Regions from separate parts of the Afifella sp. YEN Y35 genome, predicted to be linked through region 1. Evidence: riboswitches for the same ligand, from Rfam matches in the RefSeq annotation. Region 1 holds a riboswitch; each other region holds the start of a gene.
What was found. A riboswitch is a leader RNA that binds a small molecule or an ion and turns the genes downstream of it on or off. The one in region 1 is predicted to bind cobalamin.
Positions count from the first base shown of each region.

Region 1 (6,407 bases):
TTCACGCCGATGCCGGAGGCTGAGATGATCATCTGAGGTCTCCACGCATGCGCCAGACGAGCGAGAACAGGAAGGGTGCTCCGATAACGGCCGTGACGACGCCGAGTTTCAGTTCCGGCTGTGTTGGCAGGAGACGGACGGCGATGTCGGCGGAAAGCGTCAGGATTGCGCCGCCGAGCGCGCTTGCCGGCAGAAGCAGGCTCGGGCGGTAGGCGACGAAGGGGCGCAAGAGATGCGGCACGACGAGGCCGACGAAGCCGATCGTGCCGCTGACGGCGACGGCGCCGCCGACTGCAAGCGCGACGCCGCCGACGAGGAGGGCGCGGGTGATGCGCAGATCGAAGCCGAGGCTCGTGGCCGTATCCTCGCCGAGCGCCAGGGCATCGAGCGCGCGCGAGGTCAAGAAGAGCGCGATGCAGCCGGCGAGGATCGGCGGGAGCGCGATGGCGACATGCGTCAGGCTGCGATCGGCGAACGAGCCCATCAGCCAGAACATGATTTCGGTGGCCGCGAAGGGATTGGGCGACAGGTTGAGAACGAGCGAGACCAGGGCGCCGGCAAGACTGTTCACCGCAATGCCGGCGAGGATGAGCGTCGCCGTGTTGGCGTTCCGCCCGGCGACGGCGAAGAGGAGAAGGCCGGCGGCAAGGGCCGCCGCGATCCCGCCGATGGGCAGAAGCAGCGAGGAGACGGCCGCAAGTCCGGAATAGAAGATGACGACGGCGCCGAAGGCGGCCGCCCCCGAAATGCCGATGATGCCGGGCTCGGCGAGCGGATTGCGCAAGAACGCCTGCATCACGGCGCCGGCAAGGCCGAGCGCGAAGCCGACGAAGAGCCCGAGAAGGGCCCGCGGCAGCCGGATTTCGATGAGGACGAGGGCGCCGAGATCGTCCTTTCCGGAGAGCGCGCTGTTGAGCGCGGCACCGAAATCGAAGGGACCGTAGCCGATGGCAAGCGACAGGACGAAGGCGACGAGAAGCATGAGCGACAGGACGCCGAGAAGCCTGCGGTAACCGGCCGCCGACCCGGTGGCTTGAAGCGCGATCTCACTCATTGCCGCGCCCTCGCTTTGTCGGCCGCCTGGCGCAAGACCTCGACCGCCTTGAAGATGTCCGGTCCTCCGCACATCCACAGACGCTGCGGGACGGAGACGATCTCCATCGGCCGCGGCATGCGCGAGAGGACCGGATGGTGCAGGATCTCGTTGGCGACGGCCGGCGCGTCGCGATAATCGCCGACGACGAGCACGTCGGGCGACAGGGCCACGAGTTTTTCGAGCGGCAACCGGCTGTAGCTTTCAAGCCCTTTCTCGGCGGCGAGATTTTCAAGGCCGGCGAGCGAGATGAGGACGTTGATGATCGAGCCGGCGCCGACCGTATAGCCGTTCGGTTCGTAGACGATCGCCGACGGACGCTCGGAGGCCGGCACCTCTTCGGTCGCAAGCCGCGCCTCCATCTCCCGCACCAAGGCCTCCGCCCGCGCCTCCTGGCCGAGCTTTGCGCCGACGCGGCGGATCTGGGCTTCGACGTCGGGAAGCGAGCGGGGCACGTCGAGTTCCACGACATCGACGCCGATCCGCTTCAACAGATCGACGGTGACGCGCTTCGTGTAGCGCCCGGCAAAGACCATGTCGGGTTTGTAGCGCATCACCTCCTCGGCGAGGCCGCGATTGCGCGGAAACGCGCGCGCCTCCTCAGACAGGTTCGACATGGAGGCGTCGCGCGAGAAGTAGCTGAGCGAGGCGATCTGATCGGGATCTGCAAGCCGCATCAGAAGCTGGTCGGCACACAGATTGATCGAGACGATGTGCTGCGGCCTCGCCGCCGCCGGAGGAGCATCGGCGACGGCGAGGACTGCAACGGCTGCCAGACAATACGTGAGCCAACGCCCAGGCATTAGAATGTCAGCCGAACTCCGGCATAGGCGCTGACGCCTTCCCGGTCATAACCCCACTGATCATAGGCCTTTTCGTCGAGGAGGTTTTCGACCCGGCCGTAGATCTGGGTGTTGTCGGTGATGTCGTAGGAGGCGGCGACATCGACGAGCGTGTAGGGATCGAGGGTGATCGTTTCGCGGTTCACGTAGAAGGCGTCGGTCCACACCCAGTCCTTCTGCTCGCCGTTGTAATCGACCGAGACGTTGACGTTGGCGCGCCCCTGAAGGAACGCGTAGTTGACGACGAGGCTGGCGACGTTCTGCGGCCGGCGGATCAATTCGTCGCCGGTCGGGTCCTCGCCGTCCGTATAGGTGTAGGAGCCTGTCACCGTCAGATTGTCGATCGGCTCGACCGTCAGGGCGACTTCCACGCCATCGATCTTGGATTCTCCCGGCTGGTTGATCGAGGACTGGCCCGAGCCGGTGATGAGGTTGGAGATCTCCTGATTGAAATAGGTGACGTCGAGCGAGGCCCGGTTTGCCCAGAAGGCCTGCGCGACGCCGACGTCGAAGCCTTTCGCCTCTTCCGGCTCGAGATCCGGATTGCCGCGATAGGTGTTGGTGTAGCCGTAGAGTTCGAAGAGCGTCGGGTTCTTCACGCCGGTGCCGTAGGAGGCGTGGAGCTTGGTGCCGGTCTGGCGGAAATTGTAGGCGCCGGTCAGCCGGTAGGTTGTGGCATCCTCGAAGACGTCGTTCAGGTCGTGGCGAAGGCCCGCCGTCAGCGACAGGTCCTCAAACAGGCTCAACTGATACTGGCCGATGAAGCCCGTCGAGGTGATGGAGCGATCGAAGGACGACCAGGCGCTGTCGGAGACGGCGCTGTCTTCACCCCGCTCGACCCCAAAGGTGAGCGTATGCCCGGCATTGGCGATGGCGGGCGTATCGAACATGAAGGTCGAGCGGTAATCGAACTGCAGCCGCTCGCCTTCGTAAGTGCTGGTGACCGTGGTCGGGTCGAGATCGCGATAATCGCGGGTCTGATCGGTGTAGGAGATGCCGGCGAGCTGCTCCCAATGCCCGTCGAGGAGCGTCACCTTCGCCTGAGCGCGGGTGAAAAGCTGGTCGCCCTTCATGTCCTGATTGGAATCGAGCGGGCCGGTATGGCCGACGGAGGGCAGAAACCCTTCCGAATCGAGATCGGTGCGCAGGCGCGTGTAACGCGCGACGCCTGAAAGATTGAGCCAGTCGGTGACGTCGACGCCGCCCTTGGCGAAGAGGGTGCCGTTTTCGTAGCCGTCGTCTTCCCTGTTGCCGAGGCGTTCATCGGCGACCGAGATTCCATCCGTGCGCACGCCGGATGCGCCGGCGATGAAATCGTAGTTGGTGCCGGCCGTCCCGATCGTGGCGTTGCCGCTCAACGTCTTGTGCGAACCGGCTTCGAGGCGGCCCGTCAGATGCGTGCCGGGTTCGGCGCGCCGGGTGATGATGTTGACGACGCCGCCGATCGCATCGGAGCCGTAGAGCGCGCTCTGCGGCCCGCGCAGCACCTCGATGCGCTCGATGTTGTCGGCAAGAAGATGGGCGAAATCGAACTCCGAGCCGCGCGCCGGGTCGTTGACGGGGATGCCGTCGACGAAGATCTTGGTCTGGTTGCCTTCCGAGCCGCGGATGCGAAGCTGCGTGAACTGGCCGCGCGGGCCGGCCGCATTGACGATGACGCCCGGCACCTGGCGCAGCGCTTCCGTCGCGTCGTGGATGTTCTGCTGTTTCAGCTCTTCGCCGGTGATGACGGTCACGGCGCTGCCGACCTCCGTGAGGGGCGTCGCCGTCAGGTTCGCCGTGACGGAGAGTTCGGGGAGTTCGACGACGTCATCGTCCTGCGCGGCGGCCGGAGACATGCCGGCGGCGACGAAAAAGCCGGCACAAACGGCGACGAAGCGTTGCGGCGGAACGCCTTCACGCGAGGGGCGGGAGAAAAACACGGGACGACCTCAAGGGCGGCGCACGGCCGGTTGGCACATCACCGCGATCGAGGACGCTTCATGCGCAAGGGCTCATGAAGTCTATCCCATCGGCACATCCCCGACCGACGTGACCGCGCGTGACCACGGTTGACGGCAGGTCTCCTGACTTGCGGGTCATGATCGCGTCGCCGCCTTCCCGGTACCCTCGGGGCCAGTGGCATTGTGACGAGCGATTCGCCGCTCACAGTTGCGGGGACAGTCGCGGATTTGAGCATCGCCCGCACCGCGTTCCCTTTTGAGCCTCCAAAGAGGCACCGTCGAAAGGACGGGACCACGATCGCGGCCGTCGCGTCAAGATGAATCGCAGGCGCATGAGCTTGATTGGAAGTCGTTTTCGCTTTCGGCCGCGACGGATGAAGCTTGCCGATGGCGCCCGGCGGCGCGGCCTCCTGCGAGAATGGATGGCTATGGGAGAGGGGGCAAAAGGCCGCAGAGGCGGAGCGCGCACGGCGCCTTTGCCGGGTTTCGTTGGGCTTCCCAAAGGTCGGGCGGATAGATTGGGCCTCAGAGGTTGCGCCTGGGCGATCGGCAGAAAGTCCGCCTTGACGGTGTGCGCTGCGGTACGCTTGAGGCGGGAAGGCGTTCAGGCTCTGCGCCCCTGGGATGAGGTTCGCAGGCCTTCTGCGGTGGCGATACAGAGCAGCTTGAGCGCTTGGGATGGGGAGGTCTCGACATGGTCATGGCAGCAGAACATTTGCGTGCTGAAGCGGCGGAGAGCGCGCAATGAACGCGCCGGAGACAAGCCCGGAGAACGCGTTGGGGCGTCCCGCCAACGGCTTTACCCGACTGATCGACTTCGTCTTTCCCGGCGATGCCAATCACCATGGCACGCTCTTCGGCGGCATCGGCCTTGCGCATATGGACAAGGTCGCCTTCCTCGTCGCCTCGCGTTACGCGCATGTCGACTTCGTCACCGCCTCCTGCGAACGCATCGATTTTCACGTCCCGGCGCATGTCGGGGAAATCGTCGAGCTGACGGGAAAGGTCGTTCGCGTCGGCCGCCGTTCGCTCGGCGTCGAGGTCGATCTCGTCGCCGAGGCGCCGCTGTCCGGCGAACGGCGCCTGTCGACGCGGGGCATCTTCAACATGGTGGCCGCCGATACGCTGGAGCGGTATGGCGGAGCATTGCCGCCCCTGTCGGACGAACCCGAGATGGCGGTGTCTGAAAGCGGCTCCTGCGAAATCGTCTTTCCCGATCAGACGAGCCATTACGGCAGTCTCTATGGTGGCCACGTCCTTGCCGCGATGGGCAAATCCGCGTTCGTCGCAGCGACCCGCCATTGCCGAAAAATCGTCGTCATGGCCGCCTCGCAACGCGTCGATTTCATGGATCAGGTCGTCGCCGGCGAGATGATCGAGCTCAACCCTTCGATCGTGGCGACCGGGCGCTCCTCGATGACCGTCGAGGTGACGATGATTGCCGAGGCGCTCCTGTCGGAAAACCGCCGGCTGTGCGGCAAGGGGACGTTCGTGATGGTCGCCGTCGACGAGACCCACCGCCCGGTCGCGATCGCCTGAGCGCTTTTTGAAGCAAGGAGATTCCGCTGGTCGGATGCGGCGCGGCGGGCGCGAGCGTCACTCGTTTCCCGGCGCCCGATCCACGAACTCACCCTGCCGCCAATAGGCGACGACGAGGTGATCTTCCTTTTTCAGTCCGCGCTCGGTGCGCAGATGGTTGCGGATTGCCTTGAAGGCGTTGAACTCGCAAGCCGCCCAGACATAAGGCGAAGAGGCAGATGGCGGGAATTCGACGGCACGGACGGCCTCGCTCAGGCGAAGGCCCGCCCTGTCCCCGCCGCGGTGGATCCACTCGACCGTGATCGCGCCGTTGCCGATCGGCTGCTCCTCCTGAGGTCCGGCGACCTCGATCAAGGCGCGACCCGGCGTGTCGGCGGGAAGGATCTCCAGAAATCGGCTGATGGCCGGAAGCGCCGTTTCGTCGCCGGCGAGGAGATACCAGTCGCGACCGCGCACGATGCTGCCTCCGACCGGGCCGGCAAGGCCCGCCATCACGCCTGGCTGTGCGCGCAGGGCGAATGCCGTGCCGGGACCAGCGTCGTCATGGAGAACGAAATCGATGTCGAGGGTTCCGGCGGCGGGGTCGCAGCTTCGCACCGTATAGCGCCGCAGCGCGGGCGTCGGCCTCTCCGGATCCCATTTCAGGAGACCGTCGCGGCCGACTGTCGGCCAGACCAGTTCGCCGCCCTCGGGCGGAATGATCAGACCGAGATGCAGGTTCTCGTCATCGGCGAAGCGGTCGAGGCCCTCGCCCGCAAAGGTGATCCGGCGCATATGCGGAGTGATGTCGCGCACCGTGCGGACGCTGACCGGGCGGAAGTTCGGTGGGGTTTCGATGTCGTCGCCGTCGCCCGCCCAGACGATCTCGGGCGAGGGCGCGCCGGCGAATTCCTTGAGATGGGCGGCAAGCGCCATGCGCATGTAAAAGAGACCCGAGATGTCCCGCGCCTCTGCTTCAAGCTCGATGGCTTCAGACAAAGCGCGCAGCGA
Region 1 covers NZ_CP180203.1:2,584,781-2,591,187, reverse strand. The annotation lists gene ACK8CP_RS12345 (ABC transporter ATP-binding protein) at 1-32, opposite strand, end outside; gene ACK8CP_RS12340 (FecCD family ABC transporter permease) at 29-1,054, opposite strand; gene ACK8CP_RS12335 (ABC transporter substrate-binding protein) at 1,051-1,896, opposite strand; gene ACK8CP_RS12330 (TonB-dependent receptor plug domain-containing protein) at 1,896-3,857, opposite strand; cobalamin riboswitch at 3,974-4,173, opposite strand; gene ACK8CP_RS12325 (acyl-CoA thioesterase) at 4,623-5,417, shown strand; gene ACK8CP_RS12320 (DUF2218 domain-containing protein) at 5,475-6,407, opposite strand, start outside.

Region 2 (6,407 bases), 870 kb from region 1:
CGTTTCGAGCTTTGCCCTCATCACGGTGGGCACCGGTATTGGCGGCGCCCTCGTCATCGATCGGCGTATCGTGCGCGGCCGTGATGGCAAGCCGCCGGAATTCGGTGCCATGGTTTTGGAGCCGGGTCATCCGTATCAACGCTATGGTCTTCACGGTACGTTTGAGGATCTCGCCGGTGGCAAGGCCGTCATCGCCGCCTATGCCGCGGAGACCGGAGAAGCGGCCGAAGATCTCAACATGAGCCTTTTACGCGAACGCGCTCTGGCCGGTGATGCACGAGCCGACGCGGCGTTCGAGACGATGGGGCGCTACATCGCCCAGGCATTCGGGACGATGATCAATCTCACCGCCATCGAGCTTTGCGTCGTCGGCGGGGGCATTTCGCTCGCCGGAGGCTTTCTGCTGGACCGTATCCGTCGCCACCTTCGGGCAAACACCTGGCCGTATCTGTTTGATGATGCCCGGATCTTGGCGACCGAGCATGGTAACGATTCCGGCCTCATCGGAGCTGCGGCCATGGTGCGCCGCCGTCTCAATCCTGTGGCGGGCGAGAACGTCCCCGTCATCAAACCATCGGCATTCGGTTGAACGAGGTGACCGCCATGGCCCGAGAGCTGCAAGTTGAACTTCGAGGCGTGCGTAAGAAGTTCGGGGCCGCGGAGGTGATCCGCGGTGTCGACCTTGGTGTCGAGCCCGGAGAATTCGTCGTCTTCGTCGGACCGTCTGGATGCGGGAAGTCGACGCTCCTGCGCTTGATTGCGGGGCTGGAGGAGATCACCTCCGGCGACCTTTTGATCGAGGGACGTTCGGTGAAGGATTTGTCGCCTGCCAAGCGTGGCATCTCGATGGTGTTCCAGTCCTACGCGCTCTATCCGCATCTGACCGTGGAAGAGAATATGGGCTTCGGCCTGAAGCAGGCGAAGGTCGAGAAGTCGGAGATCAAGCGGCAGGTCGCGGAAGCGGCGGAAATGTTGCGCCTGTCGGAGCTTCTCCAGCGCAAGCCGCGGCAATTGTCCGGCGGACAACGCCAGCGCGTCGCCATCGGTCGTGCGATCGTGCGCGATCCGAAGGTCTTCCTGTTCGACGAGCCTTTGTCCAACCTCGACGCAGCTCTGCGCGCCCAGATGCGCATCGAGATCGCGCGCCTGCATCGCGACATGGACGCCACGATGATCTACGTCACGCACGATCAGACCGAGGCGATGACGCTGGCCGACCGCATCGTGGTGTTGAACGAGGGGCTCATCGAGCAGGTGGGCACGCCGCTCGAACTCTATGGCAAGCCGAAGACCCGTTTCGTGGCGAGCTTCATCGGCAGCCCGCAGATGAACTTCCTGCCGGTGCGCGTCGCCGGAGCGTCGGAGGGAGGCCCTTGCCTCAAGCTCCCGAACGGGGTCGAAATGGCTTTTCCGGAAGCGCCGGCGGCGGCGATCGATCGGGAGGATGTCGTGCTCGGCATCCGCCCGCATGAGATCAAGTTCAGCCGCGAGAAAACCGAAGGTATTGCGGCCGAGATCGTCGTCGTCGAGACTTTCGGCAACCACACGCTTCTCTATGCCAATATCGGCGAGGATGATCTCGTGACCGTCGAGACGGCTGGGATCAGCGATGTGACGACGGGCGAGCGCGTTTGGCTGAGTTTCGATCCCGCCCATTGCCATTTCTTCGACGGGGATGGTCAGGCTCTATAGTTCGGGCCGAGGCTTTGACGGCATCGGCCACCCCCGTGCTCGAAGGGGTGGCCCGGAGGAGGCGACCCCGAGGAGGTTGCTGGACGGCACACGGGCAGTCCGCCTCTGTTGCAGAAATCCTGTACTGAAAGGCGCTATCCGTCTCGCGGGGTGGTGCCGCTGAGGCCAGGCGAAGAGGGTGTCGAGGCCCGGCAACGTGCGGCATTATGGCCGGATCGGGGCGCGAGCGCCTGTAGAAATCGTCATACATCGAAGTATTATTCTCCAATTCCGATGTAAATATTACGAATATTGGAGCTTCGAATGGCCGTTTTATGGCAGATAGCAACCTGCGCGCGCTAAAAATAAACCGAAGATAGAATTTTCTCCTATTGCCGGTGGGTAACGAAAGCGTTAGCGGCCCTGCCGACTTGACATAAGCCGCCGTTGGCGCCAGTAAAAGCCTGTTACCGGTTTCCGAGCGTGAGAGCGCGAGGATGAAAAGGGAATACGGTGAGGCGTACCCAAAAGGGGCCGAAACCGTAGCTGCCCCCGCAACTGTGAGCGGAGAGCAGGGCTGGGAGTGCCACTGGCGCGTGAGCGCTGGGAAGGTAGCCCTTGCTTGGTGCCGCGAGCCAGGAGACCTGCCGGTGATGTGCGTCGGGCTGTGTGGGCTGTCGGCGTACAACGAGGGATGTCGGGGTCTGCATCCAGCGACGAAAATCACGGCGGGCAGCGCTTGCGCTTGCTTGTCATCTTTCGGCGTTGGGCAGGTCGGTCATCCTGATGGAAGAGCATTTCCCAACTCATAAGTGGCGGATCCAGGACTTCGTCGACGTTCCGACGTTGCAGCGGATCCAGGACACTTTTGCCAAGGCCATGGATATGGCCGCGGTGACGGTTGATCGCGACGGGGTGCCCGTCACCAAAGCGAGCAATTTCCAGCCTGTGTGTCGTTTGATGCGCTCCACCCCCGAAGGGTTGCGGCGTTGTCATGCATGCGATGCCTGCGGGGGGCTCGCCGCCTACCGCTCAGGCCGGCCGGCGACTTATGTCTGCCATGCCGGGCTCGTCGACGTCGCCGCGCCGATCATCATCGAGGATGAATATCTCGGCTGCCTCTTGTGCGGCCAGGTGATGCTCGAAGACGAGCGCGAGCGCACGATCAGCAACGTGCTCGACCGAAACCATTCTCTCGGCATTGCTCCGGCAGAGCTTGAGGAAGCCGTCTATGCCATGCCGGCGGCCGATCGAGATCGCCTCGATTCCGCCGTCGAGATGCTGATGCTGGCGGCGAGCCACATCATCGAGATTGGCAAGACGAACCTGATCCAGGCGCGCCTCCTCAAAGAGGTGAAAGCCAAAGCCGCCACGGAAAAGGCGCTGCAGGATGCCCAGTTGCGGGCGTTGCAGGCGCGCGTCAATCCGCATTTCCTGTTCAATTCGTTGACGCTCATTGGCTACACGGCCTTCGAGGAGAAGGCGGTGAAGACCGAGGAAGTCGCTTACATGCTGAGCGACATCCTCCGCTACAGCCTGCGCAATCTCGCCACTTCGGTGCCGCTCAGCGAAGAATTCGACATGATCGAACGCTGCTTGCGCCTCCACCAGCTTCGCTTCGGCGACCACCTGAGCATCGAAGTCGATCTCGACGAAAGCCTGCGCAATTGGCCGGTCCCGTGCATGGTTCTGCAGCCGCTTGCCGAGAATGCCATCGTGCACGGGGTGGAAGCGCTCTCGCGGCCGGTTCGCGTGCGCGTCTCGGCGCGGAGGGTGGACGATCGCGGCTTGATCGAGGTCTATGACAACGGCGCGGGGATGAGCGAGGCTCAGGTCGCCGCGCTCAACAACGATCGTTGTGTCCTGCAGCAGGCGGAGCGCAGCCGCGCGGCTCTCGGACTGCAAAGTGTCATCACCCGGCTCGACAGCGAGTACGGCAACGACTTCGATCTCAAAGTAACAAGCAGATTGAATGAGGGAACCCGAATTGAGCTTTCCTGGCCACTCGGCGACTATGCGCAGCTTGAAAATGCTTGAGCTCGCACGCACTGAGCGTTTTGCGTCCATGTTTCAAGGCGCTTTTCAGCAGGAGTCCTCGGTTCGGCCCGGCCTCCTGGTGGCCGACGACACGCCCATCATTCGCTCGACGGTCAGCCGCGTCGTGGCGGCTGAGGCGCTCGACTTCGCCAATGTCTGGGAGGCCAAGAACGGCTCCGAGGCGGTGGAGCTGGCGCGGCGCGAGCGGCCAGAACTCATTCTGATCGACATCAAGATGCCCGGCGTGGACGGGTTGGAAGCGGCCGCGATCATCAAGGCCGAGCTGCCGCGCACCCGGCTCATCTTCCTCACGGCTTATGATGAATTTGCCTATGTGCAACGCGCTCTCAAGATCGGTGCGCTCGACTATCTTTTGAAGCCGATCCGTCCGGCGAAGCTTGGCGAATTGTTGCGGAAGCTCCACGGTGAGATTTGCACGGAACTGAGTGCATCCTCGTCCGCCGCCGATGCGGAGATCGCGCGGGACGTGACGTCGGCTGCCACGCCCTGTGCGCCGGAGAGAGATCCGGTCAAGCGTGCGATCGCCTTCATTTCCGAAAACTATGCCGATGAAAACATGTCGCTCTCGGCTGTCGCCAACGTCGCGCATCTCAGCCCGTCGCACCTTGCGCACCGTTTTCGCGAATGTGTCGGCATCAGCTACAAGCAGTTTCTCACCGAGAAGCGCATCGAGGCGGCCAAAGATCTGCTCTTGACGACCGACACGACCAACGAAGCGGTCGCCGAGCAGGTCGGCTATGCCAACGTCACCAATTTCTATCGCCTGTTCCAGCGCGAGACGGGGATGACGCCGGCGCAGTTCCGCCGAAGCGAGAAGGAGCCGGCGTCCGACGCGCAGTGATCGCGGGGCCGCCTATTTTTGAAGCGGCGCGCTTTTTTTGTCTTCGCGATCATGCATGGCGATGCCAATCGGCGTCACGAACATCGGGTGAGACGGCAGCTTCGTCGGGATTCCGGTCATCTCGGCCACGATGTCGGCCATGCCGGGCATCCCGCTCGTGCCGCCCACCAGATGGATGGTCTTGACGTCGTAAGGGGCGATGTGGCGGGCAACGATGCTGCCGACCTTCTGCATCACCGGTCTGACCAGCGGATAGAGTGAACGGGCCCTTTTCGGGTCTTTCTTGATGTCCTCCGCTTCCTCGAAGGAAACGCCGAGAGCGCCTGAGATCACCAGCGTGAACTGGGTCCCGCCGGTCGCCTCGTCGGCGGTGTAGACGACTTCGCCATCCTTGAAGATCGCAACGCCCGTCGTGCCGCCGCCGACGTCGACCACCGCCCCGTCCTTGATCTGCAGGAGGGCATTGGCCGCTGTCGGCTCATCGACGAAATGCTCGCATTCGAGCCCCGCACCGATGACGACATTCTGCGTTGCCTTCACCTCCGCCGGCGCAACGCCGGGAGGGTAGGAGGTCGCCGCACTCTCGAGCGCGAAGCCGAGATCCGCCTCCACCTCAGCCTTCATGCGTGAAAGGATCTGCATGGCGCCGATGAAATCCACCACGAGGCCGTCCCGCACGATCTGCGCGAACTGATACCGCCCGGCGAGAGGCTGTCCGTCCTCGTCGAGGACGACGAGAACGGTGTAGGCCGTGCCGAGATCGACCCCGACATGGACGCGGCCCTTGTACCCCTGTCGGGCCGGCGTCTTGTTGAAGACGCTGACCGCACGGGCGAGGATGTCATCGGCGTGGCTGTTCATCGTTTCTGCCTCACGCGGCTTCCGCTCGGGTCTTTTCGGTCAGGCGGAGTGTGTCGATGGCGATCATCTTTTCCTCGTCGGTCGGGACGACCATTGCCGCCGTCCTGGAATCGCGGGTGCTGATCCGCCCGTCGTCGCCCGGCGCCTCGTTGGCGTCGCTATCGATGGCAATGCCGAGAAAGCCGAGCTTCTCGCAGATTCGCGCCCGCATCGAGGGGCTGTTCTCGCCGATGCCTGCGGTGAAGACCAGCGCATCGAGCCCGCCCAAGGCGGCCGCATAGGATCCGATATATTTCCGCGTCATGTAGGCGAACATCTCGAGCGCGAGCTCGCAACGGTCGCAGCCACCCTCGGCGCGTTCCTCCACTTCCCGCATATCGTTGCTGATGCCCGAGACGCCGAGGAGGCCGCTCCTTTTGTAGAGCATGGCCTCGATATCGCCGAGGCTCATGCCGAGTTGCTTGTTGAGATAGAAAATCAGCCCCGGATCGACGTCGCCGGAGCGTGTGCCCATCATCACGCCGGAAAACGTGGCGAAACCGATGCTCGTATCGATCGAGCGTCCGTTCTCGATCGCGTCGATCGTGACGCCGTTGCCGAGATGGCAGATGACCATTTTGAGCTCATCCACCGGTTTGCCGAGCATGTCCGCCGCCTTCTGATTGACGAAGCGGCACGACGTTCCGTGGAAGCCGTAGCGACGAATCCGGTGCTCGCTATAGAGCTCGTAGGGCAGGGCGTAGACATGCGCATATTCGGGCATGGTCTGGTGGAAGGCGGTGTCGAAGACGACGACCTGCGGTACGTCCGGCAGCAACTTGCGCGCCTCCACGATGCCGACGAGATTCGGCGGGTTGTGAAGCGGGGCGAGTGGGACACACTCTTCCAGCTTGGCGATGACTTCGTCATTGATCACCGACGATTTGACGAAGGTGTCGGCGCCGTGAACCGCGCGGTGGCCGACCGCCGTGACCTC
Region 2 covers NZ_CP180203.1:1,710,265-1,716,671, reverse strand. The annotation lists gene ACK8CP_RS08145 (ROK family protein) at 1-589, shown strand, start outside; gene ACK8CP_RS08140 (ABC transporter ATP-binding protein) at 604-1,692, shown strand; cobalamin riboswitch at 2,126-2,338, shown strand; gene ACK8CP_RS08135 (PocR ligand-binding domain-containing protein) at 2,458-3,708, shown strand; gene ACK8CP_RS08130 (response regulator) at 3,701-4,570, shown strand; gene eutJ (ethanolamine utilization protein EutJ) at 4,583-5,431, opposite strand; gene ACK8CP_RS08120 (acetate/propionate family kinase) at 5,442-6,407, opposite strand, start outside.
Region 2: another riboswitch for cobalamin. It lies ahead of ACK8CP_RS08135 (PocR ligand-binding domain-containing protein); the one in region 1 lies ahead of ACK8CP_RS12330 (TonB-dependent receptor plug domain-containing protein).

Region 3 (6,407 bases), 1.6 Mb from region 1:
CGCTTGCCGATGCGGGCATCGGCGGCGAGGACGTCGACGCGACCTTTCTCGGCCATTTCAACGCCGGCATGGTGGCGGACGGCTTTGCATCCTCCATGGTGCTCGGGGCGGGCGAGGGCATGCGCTTCAAGCCCGCGACGCGGCTTGAAAATGCCTGCGCCTCGGGATCGGCCGCGATTTATGCGGCAATCGACGCGATCGAGGCCGGGCGGATCGATGTCGCTCTCGTCGCCGGGGCGGAGAAGATGACCCATCTGCCGGGTGCACAAGTGACGGCCTCCCTCGGGGCGGCGAGCTACCAGAAGGAGGAGGCGGGCGTCTCCTTCCCAGAGATTTTCGCCCGCTTCGCCCGTGCCTATCGCGAGCGTTTCGGCGACCCGAGCGAAGCGATGGCGCGGATTGCCGTGAAGAACCATGCAAACGCCGTCGACAATCCGCTCGCTCAGCTCAGGAAGCCGCTCGACTTCGCCTTCTGCAGCGAGGTTTCCGAGAAGAACCCGATGATCGCGGAGCCGCTGAAGAAGACGGATTGCTCGCTCGTCTCCGACGGGGCGGCGGCGATCGTCGTCTGCCGTGCCGACCGCGCCGGCGAGTTCAAGAAGGCCGTCGGCTTCCGCGCCCGCGTGCAGGTGAACGACTATCTGCCGCTGTCAGCCAAGGATCTGACGCGGCTCGAAGGGCCGGCCGAAGCGTTTCGGCAGGCTTATGCGGCGGCCGGTGTCTCCGTCGACGACATCTCCTTCGCGGAGGTGCATGACTGCTTCACCATTGCCGAGCTGATGACGATGGAGGCGATGGGGCTGGCGCGCCCCGGCGAGGCGGCTGCCCTCGTTGCGGACGGCGTCACGCACAAGGACGGCAGGCTGCCGATCAACCGTTCCGGCGGCCTGAAGGCCAAGGGCCATCCCGTTGGCGCGACGGGCGTTTCCATGCACGTCATGGCCGCCCGTCAGCTCACTGGGGAAGCCGCGGACATGCAGCTCGCCGATCCGAAACTCGGCCTCTGCTTCAACATGGGCGGAGGCGCCGTCGCAAGCTACGTTTCGATCCTCGAGCCTTTGGAGGTCTGACCCATGAACCTCGCGGACTGGCTTCTTCGCACGGCGCGGCGCATGCCCGAAGTACCGGCGCTTTTGCGTGGTGATGAACTTGTGGCGACCTACCGAGAGTTTGCCGAACGGGCCGCACGGCTCGGGCGCGCGCTCAAAGAGGTGCATGGCGTTTCACCGGGAGACCGGGTCGCGATCTTCATGGCCAATTCGACCGAGTATCTGGAGATCATGTATGGGATCTGGTGGGCCGGTGCGGCCGCCGTGCCGATCAACCACAAGCTCCATCCGCGCGAGGCGGCCTACATCGTCAAGGATTCGGGAGCGGGTCTCGTCTTCATCTCCGAGGGAGACGAGGTGCTGGCGCAGCGGCTCGATGAGGGCGTGCGTCTGATCACCGCGCTGGGCAAGGCGTACCAGGAGCTTCTTGCCGCCGAACCGCTTGCCGCGCCACATGCGATGTCGTCGGATGCGCTCGCCTGGCTTTTCTACACCTCCGGAACGACCGGCAATCCGAAAGGCGTCATGCTCTCGGTCGCCAATCTGCAGGCGATGAGCTTTGCCTATTTTGTCGATGTCGACGAGGTGCACACCGAGGATGCCGCGCTCTATGCCGCGCCGATGTCGCATGGGGCGGGGCTCTACAACTTCATGCACGTTCTCCGCGGTGCCCGCCATGTCGTCCCAAAATCAGGTGGATTTGATGCGGCGGAAATCGTTTCGCTTGCCCACTCGCTCGGCGGTCTGTCCTTCTTCGTCGCGCCGACCATGGTCCGCCGCCTCGTCCAGCACGCGAAGACGACCGGCTATGACGGCGATGGGATCCGGACCATCGTCTATGGCGGCGGGCCGATGTACGTCGCCGATATCGAAGAGGCGGTTTCCCTTTTCGGACCGCGCTTCGTGCAGATTTACGGCCAGGGCGAAAGCCCGATGACGATCACGGCCCTCTCTCGCGATCTCGTGGCCGACAGGACCCATCCGCGCTGGAAGGAACGCCTCGGCTCCGTCGGCACCGCGCAATCCTGCGTCGATGTGCGGGTGGCGGACGGCGACGGTCATACGCTCGCTCCGGGCGAGAGCGGTGAGATTTTGGTTCGCGGTCCGAGCGTCATGGCCGGCTACTGGCAAAACGAGAAGGCGAGCGCGGAATCTCTGCGCGACGGCTGGCTCTGGACCGGTGATGTCGGTGCGATGGACGAGGACGGTTTCCTGACGCTGATGGATCGCTCCAAAGACGTCATCATCTCCGGCGGCACCAACATCTATCCGCGCGAGGTCGAAGAAGTGCTCTTGCGGCATCCCGCCGTTCAGGAGGTGTCTGTCGTCGGCCGGCCGAGCCCCGAATGGGGTGAGGACGTCGTCGCGTTCGTCGTCGCACCGGAGAACGCGCCGAATGTCGAAGAACTCGATGCGCTCTGCCGCGAGGAAATCGCCCGCTTCAAGCGCCCGAAGGACTACGTCTTTCTGAATGAGCTTCCGAAGAACAATTACGGCAAGGTGCTCAAAATCGAGCTTCGCAGGCTGCTGAGCCAAGCATAAGCGAATCGGACGGGGCCGCGAACGCGGTGCGTCTGGCTCCACATGACCGAAGTCCGACGTATGCGTGTCTGAAAGATCGCGGGCGTGGCGCGCTTGCTTGTTTGAGCCTGCGCAACCGGGACAGAATGTGGCGCGCATCCGGCTTGACACTCCGACACCATCCAGCCTTTATCTCTGTCGATGGTTTCCAGCGAAACGAAGACTTCGCTGGGTGAAAAGGGAATACGGTGCGGTGTAGCCAGTAGGCGCCAAATCCGTGACTGCCCCCGCAATTGTGAGCGGAGAGCGACCCCGAACGATGCCACTGGGCGTGCGACGGACACCGTCTAACGCCTGGGAAGGCTCGGGGAAGCAGAGACCCGCAAGTCAAGAGACCTGCCATCATCATGCAACCAGACCCGGCGGGGATGTCGGGGGAAGGATCGAGATGACAATCTTGTCGTCGACGACAATGCGCGAGTCTCTTTTCGGGCAATCCATTCCGCCTGCCCCCGCGGTTCTCTCTCGGAACCAGGATAGCAGACACAATGCACCGAAACGTCGCGATCGGCCTTGCAGCACTGGCCAGTCTTTCGCTCATCGACGCCGCGCATGCGGGTGAAACCAAATACCCGCTGAGCATCGACAATTGCGGACAAACCATCACGTTCGAGGCCGCGCCTGAGCGCGACGTCACGGTCGGCCAGTCTGCGACTGAGATTCTCTACTCGCTCGGCCTCGGCGACAAGGTCGTCGGGACCTCTGTCTGGTTCAGCGATGTGCTGCCGGAGTTCGCCGAACTCAACAGCGGCATCGAGCGGCTCGCGGACAACGATCCGAGCTTCGAAAGCGTCGTCGCCAAGAAGCCGGGCCTCGTTGCGGTTTCCTATGAGTGGCATATCGGGCCGCAGGGCATCGTCGGGACCCGCGAGCAGTTCCATGACGTCGGCATCCCGACCTACATCCTTCCGACCGATTGCGTGAAAGACAATTCCGCTGGCGTCGATGGCACCAGGCTCGAGATGTACAGCACCGACGCCCTGTATCGTGCGATCCGCGAACTTGCGGAGATCCACGACGTGAAGGCGGAGGGTGAGGCGCTTGTCAGCGATCTTTCGGAGCGCGAAGCCGCCGCGGTGGAGAAAGCGAAAGAAGCGAAGGCGGGCGACGTTTCCGCGGTCTTCTGGTTTTCGTCTGCCGAAATGGACGTCGATCCCTATGTCGCCGGGCGCAAGGGCGTTCCGGGCTGGATGATGGAAAAGCTCGGCGTCCGCAACGTCGTGGAAAGCGATGAGGAATGGCCGACCGTTGGCTGGGAGACGATCGCCAAGGCCAATCCTGACATCATCGTCGTCGCCAAGATGACCCGCCGCCGCTTTCCTGCCGACGACGTCGAAAAGAAGCTCGAATTCCTCAAGACGGATCCGGTCGCCAAGGAAATGGAAGCCGTCAAGGCGGGGCGGATTCTCGTCATGGACGCCCATTCCATGGATCCCTCCATCCGCAACATCTCGGCACTCGAGATGCTCGCCGATGAACTTCCCAAGCTGAAATAGCAGAGCCCGATCATGGCCACTCAACGACCCGGCCGCTGGCCGGGTCTTCTGACATCGTTGTCGTCGAAACTCGCAATTCTGGGGGCCGCGCTGATCCTCGGGGCTGCGATCGGAGAGACACGTATCCCGCTGGAAACGGTCGGGCAGGTGCTTGCCATGAAGGTGTTCGGGGGAAGCTATCCTGTCGATCCGATCGACCAGGGCATCGTCTGGAATTACCGCTTCAGCCGGGCAATCGTCGCGGCCTCCTGTGGCGCAGGCCTGGCCGTCTCGGGGCTGGTGCTTCAGACGCTGCTGCGCAATGTGCTCGCTGACCCTTACATTTTGGGGATCTCGGCCGGTGCATCGACCGGAGCTGTGGCTGTTACCATCGCCGGCATCGGCGGTGGTCTCGTGTCGCTCTCGGCCGGTGCTTTCGTAGGCGCCCTCGTGGCTTTTGCGCTCGTCATCGCTCTGGCTCGGGCCGCCGGTGGCTTTGCGGGAACATCGACCGGTCAGGTGATCCTTGCCGGCGTGGCCGGGGCCCAGCTTTTCAATGCGCTCACGTCGCTGATCATCGCGCACTCGGCCAATGCCGAACAGGCGCGCGGCATCATCTTCTGGCTGCTCGGCAATCTGTCCGGTGTGCGCTGGCCTGATGTATGGCTCGCCGCACCCGTCGCGATCCTGGTGTTTGTCATCATCACGGTCCATGCGCGGGCGCTCGACGCGTTTGCCTTCGGATCGGATGCGGCGGCCTCTCTGGGCATCAACGTATTGAAGACGCAGGCGATCCTGATCGGGGCGGCCGCTCTGGTGACGGCCGTTATGGTCAGCATCGTCGGTGCAATCGGCTTCGTCGGACTGGTTGTCCCGCATGCGGCAAGGCTTCTGGTCGGTCCGCGCCATGGCCGGCTCATCCCGATGACGGCGATCACCGGCGCCGTTTTTCTCATCTTCGCCGACATCGTGTCGCGAATCATCATTCCGGGCCAGGTTCTGCCGATCGGTGTCGTGACGGCGCTCGTCGGTGCGCCGGCCTTCGCGCTGATCCTGGTGCGCGGTCGCGGAGGGGCGCGATGACGCTGACGGCGCATGCTCTCGGCTGGTCCGCCGGCCGCACTCCGATCGTGTCGGACATCGATCTGACGATCGAACCTGGCGAGCTCTTCGGTCTTGTCGGACCGAACGGCTCCGGCAAGTCGACATTGTTGTTGCTGCTCTCGGGATTGCGGAAACCATCCCGCGGCCAGGTGATGGTCGGTGATGTCGATATTCAAAAAATCACGCGGTGCGAGGTCGCGCGGCGGATCGCTATCGTCGCCCAACAACTCGATACCTCCGACCGGCTTACCGTCCGCGAGACGGTCGAGCTCGGGCGCACGCCATGGCTCGGACCTCTCACTCCCTTCAGCGCGGACGACGACGAAATCGTGGAGAAGGCTCTCGCCGAAACCGGCATCGCGCATCTCGCCGAGCGTCGATGGCAGACGCTTTCAGGCGGCGAACGTCAGCGCGCCCATATTGCCCGCGCTCTGGCCCAAAAGGCCGACATCCTGATCCTGGATGAACCCACGAACCATCTCGATATCCACCACCAGCTTTCGATTCTCGCGCTCGTCCGGCGCCTGCCGATCACGGTGGTCGTCGCTCTGCACGATCTCAATCAGGCGATGGTGTGCGACCGGCTGGGGTTGATGGCCAAAGGCCAATTGGAGGCGGTCGGCACCCCGAAAGACATCCTGACCGCCACTCGGATCGAACAGGTTTTCGACGTCTGCTCGCGCTCAATCGGCGACCCGGCGAACGGCGAGCCCATCCTGCGCTTTGCGCTATCACAAGAAAATAATTCTGTAGGAGTTTGATCATGAAAGGGTTTCTGGTTCTGACGCTAGTGCTTGTGAGCAGCTTCGCGCATGCCGAGACCTTCGAGGTGAAGATGCTGAACCGGGGAGAGAAGGGCGCGATGATCTATGAGCCGGATTTCCTGCGCGTGGCGCCGGGCGACACGATCCGCTTCCTTGCGTCGACACCGGGCCACAACGCCCGGACCATCGCCGGACTGGCGCCCGAAGGCGCGGAGGAAATCAAGACGCCGCTGGGCGAAACGGCGGATGTGGTGGCCGAGACGCCGGGCATCTATGGCCTCAAATGCAGCCCCCACTATGCCATGGGCATGGTGATGATGATCGCCGTCGGAGAAGAGGCGGACCCTGGAGAACTCGTGCTTCCAGACGACCTGCCCAGGCGGGCGCGACAAAGGCTGGAAGAGATCATCACCGAAAATCGCAAGTGAGGCCAT
Region 3 covers NZ_CP180203.1:939,685-946,091, forward strand. The annotation lists gene ACK8CP_RS04550 (thiolase domain-containing protein) at 1-1,070, shown strand, start outside; gene ACK8CP_RS04555 (class I adenylate-forming enzyme family protein) at 1,074-2,591, shown strand; cobalamin riboswitch at 2,756-2,989, shown strand; gene ACK8CP_RS04560 (ABC transporter substrate-binding protein) at 3,119-4,126, shown strand; gene ACK8CP_RS04565 (FecCD family ABC transporter permease) at 4,139-5,188, shown strand; gene ACK8CP_RS04570 (ABC transporter ATP-binding protein) at 5,185-5,970, shown strand; gene ACK8CP_RS04575 (pseudoazurin) at 5,973-6,401, shown strand.
Region 3: another riboswitch for cobalamin. It lies ahead of ACK8CP_RS04560 (ABC transporter substrate-binding protein); the one in region 1 lies ahead of ACK8CP_RS12330 (TonB-dependent receptor plug domain-containing protein).